2 regions of the Dorea sp. AM58-8 genome follow, and region 1 is predicted to be linked to the other one. Evidence: riboswitches for the same ligand, from Rfam matches in the RefSeq annotation. Region 1 holds a riboswitch; the other holds the start of a gene.
What was found. Region 1 has a riboswitch for thiamine pyrophosphate ahead of thiW (energy coupling factor transporter S component ThiW). Riboswitches for the same ligand answer to the same signal wherever they lie in the genome.

Region 1 (7,612 bases):
ATCCTAACGGTGTGAATGCCATCACAAAAATGATTGCGATCATCAGCGCCAGTTCTACAAGATACTTTGTGCCTCCCTTAGTGTTAGTTGTTGTCGTTGCTTCCATATTCTGTTCTCCTTTTCTGCTGATAAAACGGCACTTTTCCAAGTGTTCCCCTGTCTTTCAGCCACGTATTATAGGGAAATGAGCATCGCTATCAGACTTCGTCCTCCCCTTAGGCGGTTGCCGCCTTACGGTCAGCACCGGTTCAGATTCTATCTATAAGATATGAAACGCCCGGTGACATTATATCACCGGGCGCACATTTTCTCAACTAATTCCTGTTTCTTTCCGAAAATTCACGACATAGATTCCCACACATACCATCACAAGTGCTGACAGGCTGTACAGATTAAATGCCTCCTGCACCTCTCCCAACACCAACGCTGACAGAATCACGCTACACAGTGGATTCACAAATCCAAGAATTGCAACCCGAGATACCGGATTATGCGCAAGCAATATTGACCATAACGTATAAGCCACCGCTGATACCAGTGCCAGATATAGGATCAACACAGCTCCGGCTGCAGTCAGCTTATCCAGATGCCCGCCCATAAACTTTCCTATTATAAACAGTAAGATGCCGCCCGCAAAAAACTGGCTGCCACTCAACAATATCGGAGACATCTTCTTTGAATAGCGATTGATCAATAACGTAGATACCGCATAGGACACCTGCGATATCAGCACAAAACCTTCACCGGTAAGCTTAAAGCCCATATCTAATGTACTTCCATTCAGATTGATCAGCACCACACCTGCAAAGCCAAGCAGACATCCAATCATCTTCCGCCCCGTCAACTTCTCATTCCGAGCCACCAGACATGACATCAGAATTGCAATAAAGTTCCCTGTTCCGGTAATAATGCCACCCTTCACTCCTGACGTATGGGCAACACCTATATAAAAGAAGAAATACTGCACCAGTGTCTGTGCCAGGCATACCGGCACAATATACCTGATCATAGACTTCTCTGGCAACATGATCTTCTTTTCACGAATTGTTCCAAACAAAAGAACAAGCAATCCAGCCAGTGCAAATCGGATTCCTGCAAATACAATCTGGCTTGCAGTGTCGGACGATTCCACTTCAAGCAGGCGGTATCCCGTCTTAATCGCCGGAATCGCACTGCCCCATAAGACGCAGCAGATGCTGGCAAGTAACACCACCATCCAGGTTCTGGTTAATATATTCTCTTTCTCGGACATATAAATTCTCTCTTTCTCCTATAGTAAAACATCTGTACCCCACAAACATTTACAGATATTTTACCCTTAAGATTTTTGTATGTAAAGAGAGAACAGCGCGTATCAGGATTTTTGATAATGTATAACTGCCTGTTTACCACAATGTGCCAGGCCGATATAATAAACCGGAGTGCCCAAATTCACATCATACTTTTTATCTTTCATCTGCTCCACTGCACTGGCAGCAAGTTTATCCAAATCCTCTTTCTTATCCTTGGTATATTTAAACTCCAGAATCATATTAGGATAGCCGCTTCTTTTTGCCCTCATCAAAAGATCCGCTCTCCCATTTCCGTTCTCACGATTACTTTCTATAATATAATTCTTCTGTTGAAACACACACATTCCCAATACCATCATATGATAACTATTTTCACATTGCAGGTCATGATAGGATGGAAGTGTCAACAAAATGTTCTGATACCTTTCCGCAAACTCATCTATATTTCCCCGAATCAGCTCCATAAATAATTTCTGCATATCTTCCTCATCTATTTGCAGAGAAAATGCAGTCAATTCGCGAAAAGCCGACCATACCTCCTGATTAGGAATCCGCAGTGTATAATAGTCATCTCCCAGATTTTCTTTTATCGTCAGCATGCCTGCATTTACCATCAATCCCCATAGCGAAGCATCACTTTGATGTTCATAGTACGCAGTAGTCAATGAGACAACTGTTGTTATCTCTCCTGTCTCAATCAACTTATTATATTCTTTTTCAAACGTTGTTCCTCGTTCTCTCAGCGCATCTTTTAAAATACTGTTCTCGGCAGTATTTACCCAATATGGTGCCAGCCTTTTTCTTACCGCATAATTGGTCACTGACCACGGATTGTAGATATCCTTATTGCCAAATCGGTACCCATCATACATCTCCTTCACTTCATCCGTAAGTTCCAAGTCAAAGTCATCCAAGAGTTTCCTGACTTCTTCCCCAGTAAAACCAAAACAATCTTCATATTCCGAATCATTTACAGTAAGCACCGTTAGGTTATTCAATCCGGAAAATATGTTTTCTTTCGCTACACGCTGGATTCCTGTAAGCATCGCTCGTTCCAGATAAGGGTTCCCTTTTAACGATGTACTGAGAAATCCCGCTAAAACAGAACGTACTTCTGAATAATAACCATTCCTATTCGCCGACATAAACGGCGTATCATATTCATCTATGAGAAGATAAACATTCTTTCCATAATATAAACTCAAAACTTCACACAGAGTCCGGATTGATTCTATAATACAAATTCTCCATGATTCCATATTTCTTATATCTGCTAAAGCTCTGTATATCTTATTAAATTTTTCTTTTTCTCTATCCGATAACATACTATCGTTTATCAGAGAATAATATCTCTCATATTCTTTTGTTACAGTCTCCCCGATTAATTCACAAAGTCCTTTCGAACAATCTGATTTTATATTCAAAAATGACAAAAATATCACTGGACACTGATTAAGTTCCACCATCCATTCTGTCCTGCTAATGTTAGTTCCTTCAAAAATTGCTTTTGAATCTTTGGTGCAGTCAAGAAACTCTGCAAGCATAGATATGTTCATTGTCTTCCCGAATCTTCTCGGTCTGGTTATCAAAGTAATCTGATACGGCGAGTTGAAAAATTCCCCGATCATCATTGTCTTATCCACATAATAGGCATGAAGCTCTCTCAACCTGCGAAAGTCCTGCAAACCAATAAGAACCTTTTTCTTAGCCCTGGGGCTTCCGTATCGAACCGCTTCCTCACGCAGCATCACACCACTGCCAGAAGTATCCCTTTTATAACCTCCACTTCTGCCAAACAGTTCATCCAACGAACATTTCAGTACATCCGCAATGCGTATCAACGTGTCAAATCCCGGTTCCGCCGTTCCGTTCTCATACTGTGAATATAGCGATTCCTCAATTAACAGCTGCTCTGACATATCCTTTTGTGAATATCCGGCACGCTTCCGATATTCCAATAAATGTTTACAAAATATTTCGTTCATGATGCACCTCCTGCTCTTTTTTTGATAGTATCACAGGTACACATCGTTTTCAACATAATTATTTATTTAAATTTATTGTTTCTTTTTCATTTTTATATATTGACATTTTTAATTTCAGAATATAATATTATGTCACAGTCGATAGGGTGCATGCTGCCGTTTCCGAGCTTTAAGGAAAGGGGAGTGATTCTTATGAGTACATATGAAGAATTTATGATTATACTGGCGACCGCCAACTTGATTATATCTGTTCTAAGTTATACGAAAAAGAAATAGCACCTCCGCTCTGACAAAGTAAGGTGCTATTCTAGCTTCTGAAAACCGCCAGAAACGGATAGGCTTGATCTATCGTATCGGCTGTCTTGTTAATTTCATTATATATGTACTTTTTTAAATGTCAAGTAATATTTTCGATTCATTTCAAAATCTAAATTCAGCTCTTTTACAGAATATCGATATATTCTCCTGCCAGTGCTTTGTTCATACTACGTACTGCGCAGAATTTTCCACACATGCTGCAGGTATCGCTGTGATCCTCTTCCGGACTTCTGCTGTCACGGATTGCCTTTGCATGCTCCGGATCCAACGCACATGCATACTGTGCTTCCCAGTCAAGCTTCTGTCTTGCTTCAGCCATCTTGTCATCAATGTCTCTTGCGCCCGGCACGCCCTTAGCAATATCTGCCGCATGAGCCGCAATCTTGGAAGCAATGATTCCCTGCTTCACATCATCAACATTTGGCAGTGCCAGATGTTCTGCCGGTGTTACATAGCACAGGAATGCAGCTCCGCTCATAGCGGCTACTGCTCCACCGATTGCACTTGTAATGTGATCATATCCCGGTGCAATATCAGTTACGATAGGTCCCAGTACATAGAATGGAGCTCCCATGCAGATGCTCTGCTGGATCTTCATATTAGCTGCCACCTGATCAAGCGGTACATGTCCCGGTCCTTCTACCATAACCTGTACATTATGTGCCCACGCACGTTTGGTAAGTTCTCCCAGACGTACTAACTCTTCAATCTGGCATACATCGGATGCATCAGCAAGGCATCCTGGTCTGCAGGCATCACCAAGCGAAATCGTCACATCGTATTCTTCACAGATATCCAGAATCTCATCATAATATTCATAGAACGGATTCTCTTCACCTGTCATGCTCATCCATGCAAATACAAGACTTCCGCCACGGCTTACGATATTCATTTTACGTTTGTGCTTTTTAATCTGTTCGATCGTCTTTCTTGTTATTCCACAGTGCAGCGTTACAAAATCAACGCCGTCTTCGGCATGCATCCGAATTACATCTACGAAATCTCTGGCAGTCAGTGTTGCCAGATCTCTTTGATAGTGGATGACGCTGTCATATACCGGAACAGTACCGATCATTGCCGGACATTCACTGGTCAGCTTTCTGCGGAATGGCTGGGTATCGCCATGGCTGGACAGATCCATGATGGCTTCTGCCCCCATATTTACCGCACTCATTACTTTCTGCATCTCGATATCATAATCTTTACAGTCTCTGGATACGCCCAGATTCACATTAATCTTTGTACGTAGCATACTGCCGACTCCTTCCGGATTTAAACAAGTATGATTCTTGTTTGCGCAGATGGCTACCTTACCCTCTGCTACCAGCTTCATCAGCGCCTCGGACGTCATGTGTTCTTTCTCTGCAACCACCTTGATCTCAGGTGTTACAATTCCTTTTCTTGCTGCGTCCATCTGTGTTGTGTATTCTCTCATCTTTTTTCTCCTTCTTCGGGATATCCCGGTTCTTTATTGCCCACAACATTTTTCTTACGCGACAGAAGGTGGTGCCCCCAATCTGCCGCCATGCATTACCTTTCAGTCCGTATCTGGTTCAGTGCTCCACCCTTTTCCAATGCAGAGATCAATACATATGCCAGAATACTTCCCACAACTGTAGAAACAAGAAATGGCACAATATAGACAAATAATCCTGTTGGATTCAGTCCCATCAAAAGCTTTGCAACCGGATAAGCTGCAATTCCTCCCAGCACGCCGGTTCCAAACGCCTCAGCACAGCAGGTCAGCCAGAGTTTTCTACACATTGCATATACCAGTCCACAGCACAGAGCTCCAACCATACTTCCCGGAAATGCCATCAGACTTCCGAGTCCAAGAAGGTTACGGATCAGACTTGCCGCAAATGCAATGCCGACTCCCCACCATGGTCCAAGTACAACTGCTGCCAGCACATTTACCATATGCTGTACCGGTGCACATTTACTTCCAAGTATCGGAAAGCTGATAAAGCTTCCGACTACAGCAACCGCTGTCAGAACACCTGCAAGAGCAAGCTTCTTAACTGTGTCATTCTGTTTCATCTTGATTATCCTCCTTTCCTGCCGTAGAGCCCCCGTTATGATGCCTATGTTATGATGCCCACGGATTGTTTCGTGCTTCGCACTCCCACAATCCTACCCTCCATTCGCATATCGTGGGATTATCATCCCACTTTTAGGCTCATGTAGGGGCGTGTTCCAAGGTCATTCATCCACTTATGAGCAAGCTCATGTGGATTTCGACCTTTTTCCCCTGGCATCACACAAAAAAAGAGACCCCCCGTAAGGGCATCTCCTAAATCACTGATTACTCGCTTTGTTGTCCCTACGTTGGCATTATCCAAATCAGGTTATGGGTCGAGAAATGCATTCTCCTCTCAGCCAGCTTTTTACGCCAGCTCCCCGTAACGATCATTCTATTCGTCCTACATTATACTATTATGCAAGATAATTTTCAAGGTAATTATCATAAAAGTCCCCTGTTCAATTATTTCTTTTCCGCTAAATAATAAAACGCTCCCGTTCAGATAAACTGTTTATAACTGTCCATCTGAACGGAAGCATCTTATTTTATAAAGACAATCTCATCTTAATATATTCTTCCATCATATCAGCTGTGCCATCAAGTCCCAGTCTGCTGCTGTTAATGCTGACGTCATATCCTCTGGAGTCACCCCACTTGATCTTACAGTAATGATTGTGGTATGTCTTACGCTTACGATCATGACGTGCGAGCAATTCCTCGGCTTCTCCTCTGGATACACCTTCACGCTGCATGGTACGTTCAATCTTGTCCTGCATATCCCCTAATACGAAGAAACTGATCAAGTTCGGATTCTCTTTCAGAACCGTCTCTGCACATCGTCCCACGATAACAAAAGACTCACCCTCGTCAGCTTTCTTTCTCAGAAAATCAAACTGCAGATTAGCAATGTTTTCCTGTGGAGAATTACTGTAGCCTTTTACCGTTCTAGAGAAAAATGGAGTCTTCGGCAACTCATCGAATTTTTCCAGTGTCTTAACATCCACTTTCTTGTCCAATGCAATCTCGCCGAGCATATGATAATCATAAAAAGTCAGTCCAAATCGTTTTGCCAACTCCTCTGCTATCCTATGTCCACCGCTTCCATACTCACGTCCAATGGAAATAATCAGCTGTTTCTTCAGTTCCATACTATCACATTCCTTTCCATTAACAATATCTGAGCCAGATTCCTACTGTTGCAACCACCATTACGATAATTGTTGCCGGAACTGCACTCTTGCAGTATTTGCCCCATCCAACGATGTGACCTTCTTTTGCGATAACCGACATACCTACTACATTCGCTGATGCTCCGATTGGTGTTGCGCTTCCTCCGATATCTGTTCCCATAGAAAGTCCCCATGCCAGTGTAGAAATATTCACACCATTCAGAGCTGCCAGACTCTGGATAACAGGAACCATTGTAGCCGCAAATGGGATATTATCTACAAATGCACTTGCAATTGCAGAAACCCAAATGATAATCGCTACCATTACATACAGGTTGCCACCACTGACACTACCAATAAATTCGGCGATCAGCTTCAAAACATTTGTCTGCTCCAGACCACCTACTACGACAAAAAGTCCAATGAAGAATAACAGCGTCTTATAATCTACGCCTTTAATCACCTTCACTATATTTTTACCGGATGTAATCAGTGTAACGATTGCAATTCCAAGACCAATCGTCGCTACCGTAAGTCCTGTCTGTGCATGTGTTACAAGAAGTACAACTGCACACAGAAAAATGACTGTGCTGATTGCAAAACTTGTCTTATTGGTAATCGCTGACTTCGGATCCGGATATTCTGCTACTACTTTTCCAGTACGCTTTACACGAAGTTCTTTGTGGAAAATCAAATAGTAATAGATTACTACCAGAATCAGTGAAATACCAGCCAGTACACCAGTATTGGTAATAAAGTCTGCAAATGTCAGCTGCAGAGATGTTCCGACAATGATGTTCGGCGGATCTCCGCACATAGTTGCTG
Region 2 (7,612 bases), on a different contig from region 1:
ACAAATCCTACAATCCAGATCACAATGTTCGTCACATCAATCGCATCTGACAGACTGTCTGCACGTTTCAGGATAAAGAAGTCTGCGATCTGGATTGCGATCATCGGTGCAAACACAGAACCGATCAGATACAGGAAATCCGTAATATTATCCATCGGATATACGATCGCCCCAACAGTACCGATCACGGTCACTGCTACGGCTGCATATTTTCCATTCAGTTTGGAAAATACAGATTCAGCAGAAATGCCTGCGGAATACGCATCCAGGAATGTAGTAGTTACTGTTGAAAATACAATGATCAACAGTCCTGCGATTCCAAGTCCTGCTTTCACCATGATCTGAGCAATATCATACTCTCCGGTGTAAATCGCCGCACCCATACCGATCACGTACATCCAGCAGCTGATGATACCATAAACAACAGCACTGACTGCTGTTGCTTTCACCGGCTCCTCTGCTTCTCTTGTATAGTCACTGATCAGCGGAAGCCATGATAACGGCATCGCTACCGCCAGCTCTACAGCTGCGCCAAAGGACATTGCCTCACTTGTATCCACATTTCCTGCCGCTCCACTGAAGAAGATTACCTTGCAAAGTACCAGTGTTAGGATAAACAAAGCTGCCATTGCAATGGTATTGACCTTGCCAAGATTGGTAATCCCTACCAGAATCCACACAATGATCAATGCTCCGATTACCAGACACCACACCCATCTTCCGGTATTCAATACGCCATCTGCTGCCAACGCACCATCATAGATCATGATCGCCGTCCAGCCAACCAGTTGAAGGACATTTAAAAAAGAAAAGAATACTCCGCCGTTCTGTCCAAAACTCATTTTAACCGTTTCCATTGCACTTCTTCTGGTCTTACCGCCGATCACACCTGCCAGGAATAACATGGTACATCCGATAATGTGACCGATAATAATTGCCAGAATACCTTTCTGGAATCCAAGCGGTGCAAATGCTGTACCGGTAAGGATCTCTGCCAGAGATACGCCTGCGCCAAACCAGATCAGACCATTCTCAAAGATTGAGGTTCTCTTTTCCTTCATCTTAGACTTCCTCCTTTGCGCATTCCGTATATTCATTTTTAATTGCAAATCCGTGATTCATCGGACCACTGCCTTTACCCAGATCAAGCATTGCTGCCAGCGCACCGGAAATGTATTTCTTTGCACGCTCTACTGAAGTATCCAGATCATATCCTTTTGCCAGATTCGATGCAATCGCGCTGGACAGTGTACAGCCGGTTCCATGCGTATTCGGATTATCAATACGCTCTCCGTAGAACCATTTATATTCGCCATCTCTCCACAGCAGGTCATTGGCATCGTTTAACTGATGTCCTCCTTTGCAGAGTACTGCACAGTGATATTCTGTTCCAATCTTCTCTGCTGCCTTGATCATATCTTCTTCTGTATGGATCTCCATACCAGACAACACTTCTGCCTCCGGAATATTCGGAGTCAACACGGTTGCAATCGGAAGCAAGCGCTTTTTCAATGCATCAACTGCTTCATCACAGATCAGTTTTGCTCCACTGGTAGCTACCATAACCGGATCTACTACGATGTTCTTTGCTTTATATTCTTCCAGCTTATCTGCAATCTTATTGATCAATGCATCCGAAGATACCATACCAATCTTCACTGCATTCGGATAAATATCGGTAAATATATTATCCATCTGATCTTCCAGAAATTCTGGCGTTACTTCCATAATACCTGTGACTCCGGTTGTATTCTGTGCAGTCAGAGCTGTGATCGCACTCATAGCGTATACGCCATTGCTGATCATTGTCTTAATATCTGCCTGAATTCCGGCGCCTCCACTGGAATCACTTCCAGCGATTGTTAATGCTGTTCTCATACCTCATTCTTCCTTTCTTCTGTATCTATCTATGCATTAATTTTTCCGCTTACTGCGGGACGACTGAAGGTGGTGCCCCCAATCAGCCGTCGGATTACTCCCGTAACTATATCGTCTTATAGCGGCAGTTTTCCTGCCTCAGACCAGTCTTCCAACACATAATCTGCCGTTTCCCGAATCTGCTGCCAGTCATCTCCATTGCTCATATCCCGGATACCAACCGTAATAAAACCTGCATTCTTTGCAGTCTCAATCGCATATCCGGCATCCTCAAATACCATTATTTCTTCCGGCTTTCTGCCACTATCGATGCACACTGCAGATAAATCTCCGGCTCATGCTTACCCCTGACAAGTTCAGAACAGGTCCGGATTTCCTGAAAATAATGGTCCATGCCAAGTCGCTTCAACGCTGCCTCTGCATATTCCTTATGACCTGCCGTAGCAATTATCATAGGAATTTTATTCGTATATAGTTTCTCAAGAAACTCTATCACATCTTTTTTTGCCTGTACCTCTTTGTAATAGAAGTCTCTGACTACCATCAGAAGCCCCTGTGTGATCTCTTCTGCCGACTGCGGTAAATTATAATGCTCTTTCGTATATGCCACGCCCTCTTCTATCGTCATCGGATACAGAATCTTGCTCAGTCCCGGTTCCGGTTCTACCTGAATGTTCTCCAGATACCGGACACCTGCCACTTCCCAGATTCCCATAGAATCCAAAAGCGTTCCATCTACGTCAAAGATTACCCCGCGGATCATGCATTCACCATCCTGAATACCGCTTCCTTCAATTCCCTCGTAGCCTCAGTAATATCTTTCTGCGCAAAAATGGCACTGATCACAGCCACACCGTCCAGCCCGTTTCCGGCAAGTTTTTCTACATTGTCTTTACCAATCCCACCAATAGCAATGACCGGAATATGTACTGCCTCTGTGATCTCGCGGATCATCCCTCCGTCCAATACATCTACATCCGTCTTCGACCCGGTCGGAAATACAGCCCCTACTCCCAGATAATCAGCTCCACGTTCCTCAGCAAGAAGTGCCTCCTCTACGGTATGCGCAGACACCCCGATAATCTTATCTGAGCCAAGTTTCGCTCTTACATCTCCGGCTTCCATGTCATCCTGTCCCACATGCACACCATCTGCATCCATTTTCAGTGCGATCTCTACATTATCATTGATTACAAACGGGACGTGATATCTGGCACACAGTTCTTTGATTTCTACTGCTTCTTCAAAAAAATGTTCCTGATCCAGTTCTTTTTCACGAAGCTGGATAAAAGTCGCACCGCCTTTCAGTGCTTTCTCCACCTGATCATACAGGCGTTCCCCATTCAGCCATCTGCTGTCTGTCACAGCATATAGTAACAGATCTTCTCTATCGAACTTCATATTTTGCTCCTTTCTCCAGCATCTCCGGAGTCATATTATAAATAGCATCAATGATCCGGTTGCGATATGTCGCATTTCCGTCTCCCGGCTGCATATAATCATATGCAATCTCACCTGCAAGACCCATCGTACACACTGCTGCTGCCGCCGCACCACATATATCATCCGGATTGGCTGCCAGAAATGCCGTCATCATGCCAGACAACTGGCATCCCGTACCTGTGATCCGTCCCATTTCCGGACGTCCATTGTGTACTACATAGCAGATCTTGCCGTCACTGATCAGATCGATTGCTCCGGTGATTGCAATCACACTGCCACTCTGAGCCGCGTAGTCTTTCACAAATACCACTGCCTGATCCAGATTCTCATCTGTAACTGCATCTGCCACATCAGCATCTACGCCTTTCGTTGTTCCATTGCCGAGTGCCAGTGTCTTAATCTCTGAAATATTTCCACGGATCACATCAAAATGGATCTTTTCAATCAAGCCAAGCGCAGTATCGGTCCGCAGTTTACTCGCTCCGGCACCCACTGGGTCAAGCAGCACTGCATGGTTCAATTCATTCGATTTCTCACCGGCAGCATACATTGCCTCAATCGTTCTCACATTCAACGTACCGATATTAATATTCAACCCATTACATATAGAAGTAATATCAATAATATCTGCCGGTTCGTCAGACATAATCGGGCTTCCGCCACATGCCAGAAGCACATTCGCCACATCATTAACCGTAACGTAATTGGTAATATTATGGATCAGAGGTGCTTTCGTTCTGACTTGTTTCAGGTATTTTCCTAACATACAGTTTCCTTCTTTCATTAAATGATTATAGAAATTTGTGCAAGCACGATTTTGGCACAACAGTTTACCGCACAAAAAGAGACACCCATGCAGGTGTCTCCGAAAAAAATCATATATTGATTCCTACGGCGGCATTATCCGCATCAGGTCAAAGGGTCGAAACTCCTGTTTCCTCTCAGCCTGTCTCACAAGCTCCCCTATCTTCATTCATTACTTATGAACTCCAGTATCATTATATGAAGTCTTATTCTAAATGTCAATTGTTTATGCATTTGCTGCTATTACATTCTGCTGTGCATTTTCTTCTGTATCAAATCTCACATAAGTCACACGGTCCAATGCTTCTTCTGCAATACCGGTACAGTTATCTGCCACACGGTCAAGATTCAGCAGGATACCTGAATATGCTCTGGTAAGCTCCGGATCACACAAATTCTCCTGCAAACGTTCCAGATGCTTCTTGGTGCTTTTCTTCTGTGCCTTGCGCATGCGCTTCTTATCCTTAATCACCTGTTCCGCCTGATCCACATTGTCTGTTGCCACCGCTGTAATTGCCTGTTCAAACAATTCTTCTGCAATAGTCACACACTGTGCCAGTTCTTCTTTTGCCTGTTCTGACAAAATCTTCTCTGATGTACCGATACGCTCATAAATATTTACCACATCTCCACATCGGTCTGCAATACGATCAATGTTATTGGCAATCGCAAGATATCCTGCAACCCGCTCTGCCTGCACTTCCGTCAGTGCACCACCGGTAAACAACTTTGAGATGTACGTCACAATTGCATCCTGCAGCGTCTTGATCGCATCGTGATATTTCTTAAACAACGATTTTGTTTCTTCCTTGTTATCTCCTGATACGATTTCTTTCAAAATCTTCAACATCTTTTCTGTAGATGTTGCAATACGGTTAATCTCGTTAGAAACCATGTACATTGCCGGAATCGGCTGACCTATCATCTTATCATCCAGATACTGTGGTTCATAAGAATGTACTTTCTTCGTATCATCTCCGCGTACGATCGTTGTCACGATCTTCACCATCAATGGAATCAATGGCAACCATACTAATGTACAGACTACATTAAACGTGGTATGCGCATTGGCAATCTGTCTGGAAATCACCTCCACTTCCGGTCCTTTTGGCGAAATGAACTGTACAAACTTCGCCAGCACCGGAATCAGGAACAGAAATACTATGCTTCCTGTAATATTAAAAATACTGTGTGCAAGCGCAGTTCTCTTGGCATTCTTAGACTGTCCGATGGATGCTAACAATGCTGTGATCGTTGTACCAATGTTATCACCAAACAAAATCGGAATTGCTCCTGCCAGACCGATCACACTGGTCACTCCATCCGGTCCAGGCTGTGACGCAAAATTCTGCAGCACCGCAATCGTAGCTGAACTGCTCTGTACAACCAGCGTCATCACGGCACCAAGCAGAACACCAAGCACCGGAATATCTGATACTTTCGCCATAAGTTCTACAAAAATCGGGCTGTTTGCAAGTGGCTTCATAACACTTCCCATGATCTCAATGCCTTCAAACAACAGACCAAAAGAAAAAATAACCAGACCAACATTCTTTACCTTTTCTTTCTTAGAAGCAAAGTAAAGCATAAAGCCAACAAAAATAATCGGATATATATAGTCTGTAATCTTAAATGCCATAAGCTGTGCAGTCATTGTTGTACCAATATTGGCACCAAAAATAACAGAAATTGCCTGTGGCAGACTCATCAGTCCGGCGCTGACAAAACCAATCACCATAACTGTAGTTGCAGAACTGCTCTGCAGCACTGCTGTAACCAGTGCTCCTGCCAGCACTCCCATAATCGGATTCTTAGTCAGGAACTCCAAAATCTTCTTCATTTTCTCTCCAGCAGCCTTCTGCAGCGCATCACTCATACTGTTCATCCCATACAAAAACAGTGCCAGACCGCCAGCCAGTCCAAATACTACCTTACATACTTCATTCATCACATTCTCCTCATTTCCTATGTGTTTCCTCTTTCTTTATCAAGTAAACATTATCAGAGAAATATGATCATCTTTGCAGATTTAGGTTAAATCTATGTAAAATATGTAAAAATCTTCTCTTTCAGCTTCTGTGCCTCGATCGGTTTGGTAAGATGTCCGTCCATTCCGGCCTTGCCGCATTCTACGATACTTTCTGATGTCACCTGCGCTGTCAGTGCCAGAATCGGAATCTTCTTCGCATCGCTCCGTTCCATTTGACGGATGTATCTGGCCGCCTCCAGTCCATCCATGACCGGCATCATGATATCCATCAGGATCATATCATATGTTCCAGGTTCAGAAGCAGCAAACATCTCCACAGCTTCTTTACCGTTCCACGCTTTATCTACCTTAATCTTCATATCCTCCAGGTAAAATTCCGCAATCTCCATATTAATCTCGTTATCCTCCGCCAGAAGTATATGAAGATTTTCTATTGCAGTGACATCTGATATTTCCCCTGTCTCTTTTATCATTTCGCTTTCTGTATCCAGCTCAAATGGTATCTGACAGGTAATTTTTGTCCCTTTTCCAAGCTCACTCTCTACCTGAACGGAACCATGCATTTTCTGAATCAGCCCCTGCACGATTGACATACCCAGACCGGTTCCTTTATACTGTGTTCTTGCATCTGACTGTTCCTGCGTAAATGGCTTAAATAAATGTTCTTCTACAAATTCCCGACTCATGCCAACGCCGGTATCTGTAATGATAAATTCATAGTATACTAACTTTCCGTCACAGGATAATTCTCCGGCATAGGTCTCGATAGAACCGCCTTCTTTATTATATTTAATTGCATTACTAAACAGGTTCACCATAATCTGACGAAGCTGCAGCGGACTTCCAATCAGCGATGTATGTACCATATGTCCTCTGGAAACTCGATGTTCAATTCCTGTCTCTGTAAGCTGTGCATCTACTAACGCTCTAACTTCCTGCATCAGTTCCACCAAATTAAACGGTTCTCTTGGAAGTTCAATCTGATCTGCTTCAATCTTACTCATATCCAGCACATCATTTACCAATTCCAGAAGATGGCCTGCTGAAATCTGTATTTTTTCCATACATTCTCTGCTCTTCTCCGGATCTTCTTCTACCCGACGCATAATCTCCAACATACCCATGATACCATTGATCGGCGTACGGATATCATGACTCATACGGTTCAGGAATTCTGTCTTCGCCTTACTTGCCAGATCCGCTTTATGAAATGCTGATTCCAGGCGTTCCTTTTCCTGATGCTCCTTCTCATGGAACTCTGATGTATCCTTAAACAGAATAATACCATGAACCACTCTGCTTTCCTGCTGCGTTCTGCTGTCATACACCATATCTCTGGACATGAGCACCGTCTTCTGAAGCCAGTATAATCTTCTTTCTACACCGCGCTCACAGTATTCCACCGTAATCTGCTTCTCACCATTCTCAAAACGCTCCAGAAGCTTTTCAGAAGAATCCATGATCCGGTAATTTTCCAGTGTGTCTTCCGTCACATAT

Region 2: it holds a riboswitch for thiamine pyrophosphate, as region 1 does, so the genes downstream of both, thiM (hydroxyethylthiazole kinase) here and thiW (energy coupling factor transporter S component ThiW) in region 1, are expected to answer to the same signal.

Annotation. Positions count from the first base shown of each region.
Region 1 covers NZ_QSDM01000006.1:78,865-86,476, forward strand. Annotated here, with positions in the region: gene DXA18_RS06565 (ECF transporter S component) at 1-106, opposite strand, end outside; gene DXA18_RS06570 (DMT family transporter) at 311-1,252, opposite strand; gene DXA18_RS06575 (AAA family ATPase) at 1,355-3,277, opposite strand; gene thiC (phosphomethylpyrimidine synthase ThiC) at 3,720-5,030, opposite strand; gene thiW (energy coupling factor transporter S component ThiW) at 5,126-5,641, opposite strand; TPP riboswitch at 5,899-6,008, opposite strand; gene DXA18_RS06590 (cytidylate kinase-like family protein) at 6,164-6,766, opposite strand; gene DXA18_RS06595 (SLC13 family permease) at 6,786-7,612, opposite strand, start outside.
Region 2 covers NZ_QSDM01000016.1:12,334-19,945, reverse strand. Annotated here, with positions in the region: gene cytX (putative hydroxymethylpyrimidine transporter CytX) at 1-1,061, opposite strand, end outside; gene thiD (bifunctional hydroxymethylpyrimidine kinase/phosphomethylpyrimidine kinase) at 1,063-1,878, opposite strand; gene DXA18_RS15670 (hypothetical protein) at 1,995-2,159, opposite strand; gene DXA18_RS11500 (HAD family hydrolase) at 2,159-2,641, opposite strand; gene thiE (thiamine phosphate synthase) at 2,638-3,279, opposite strand; gene thiM (hydroxyethylthiazole kinase) at 3,266-4,087, opposite strand; TPP riboswitch at 4,191-4,296, opposite strand; gene DXA18_RS11485 (Na/Pi cotransporter family protein) at 4,352-6,073, opposite strand; gene DXA18_RS11480 (response regulator) at 6,166-7,612, opposite strand, start outside.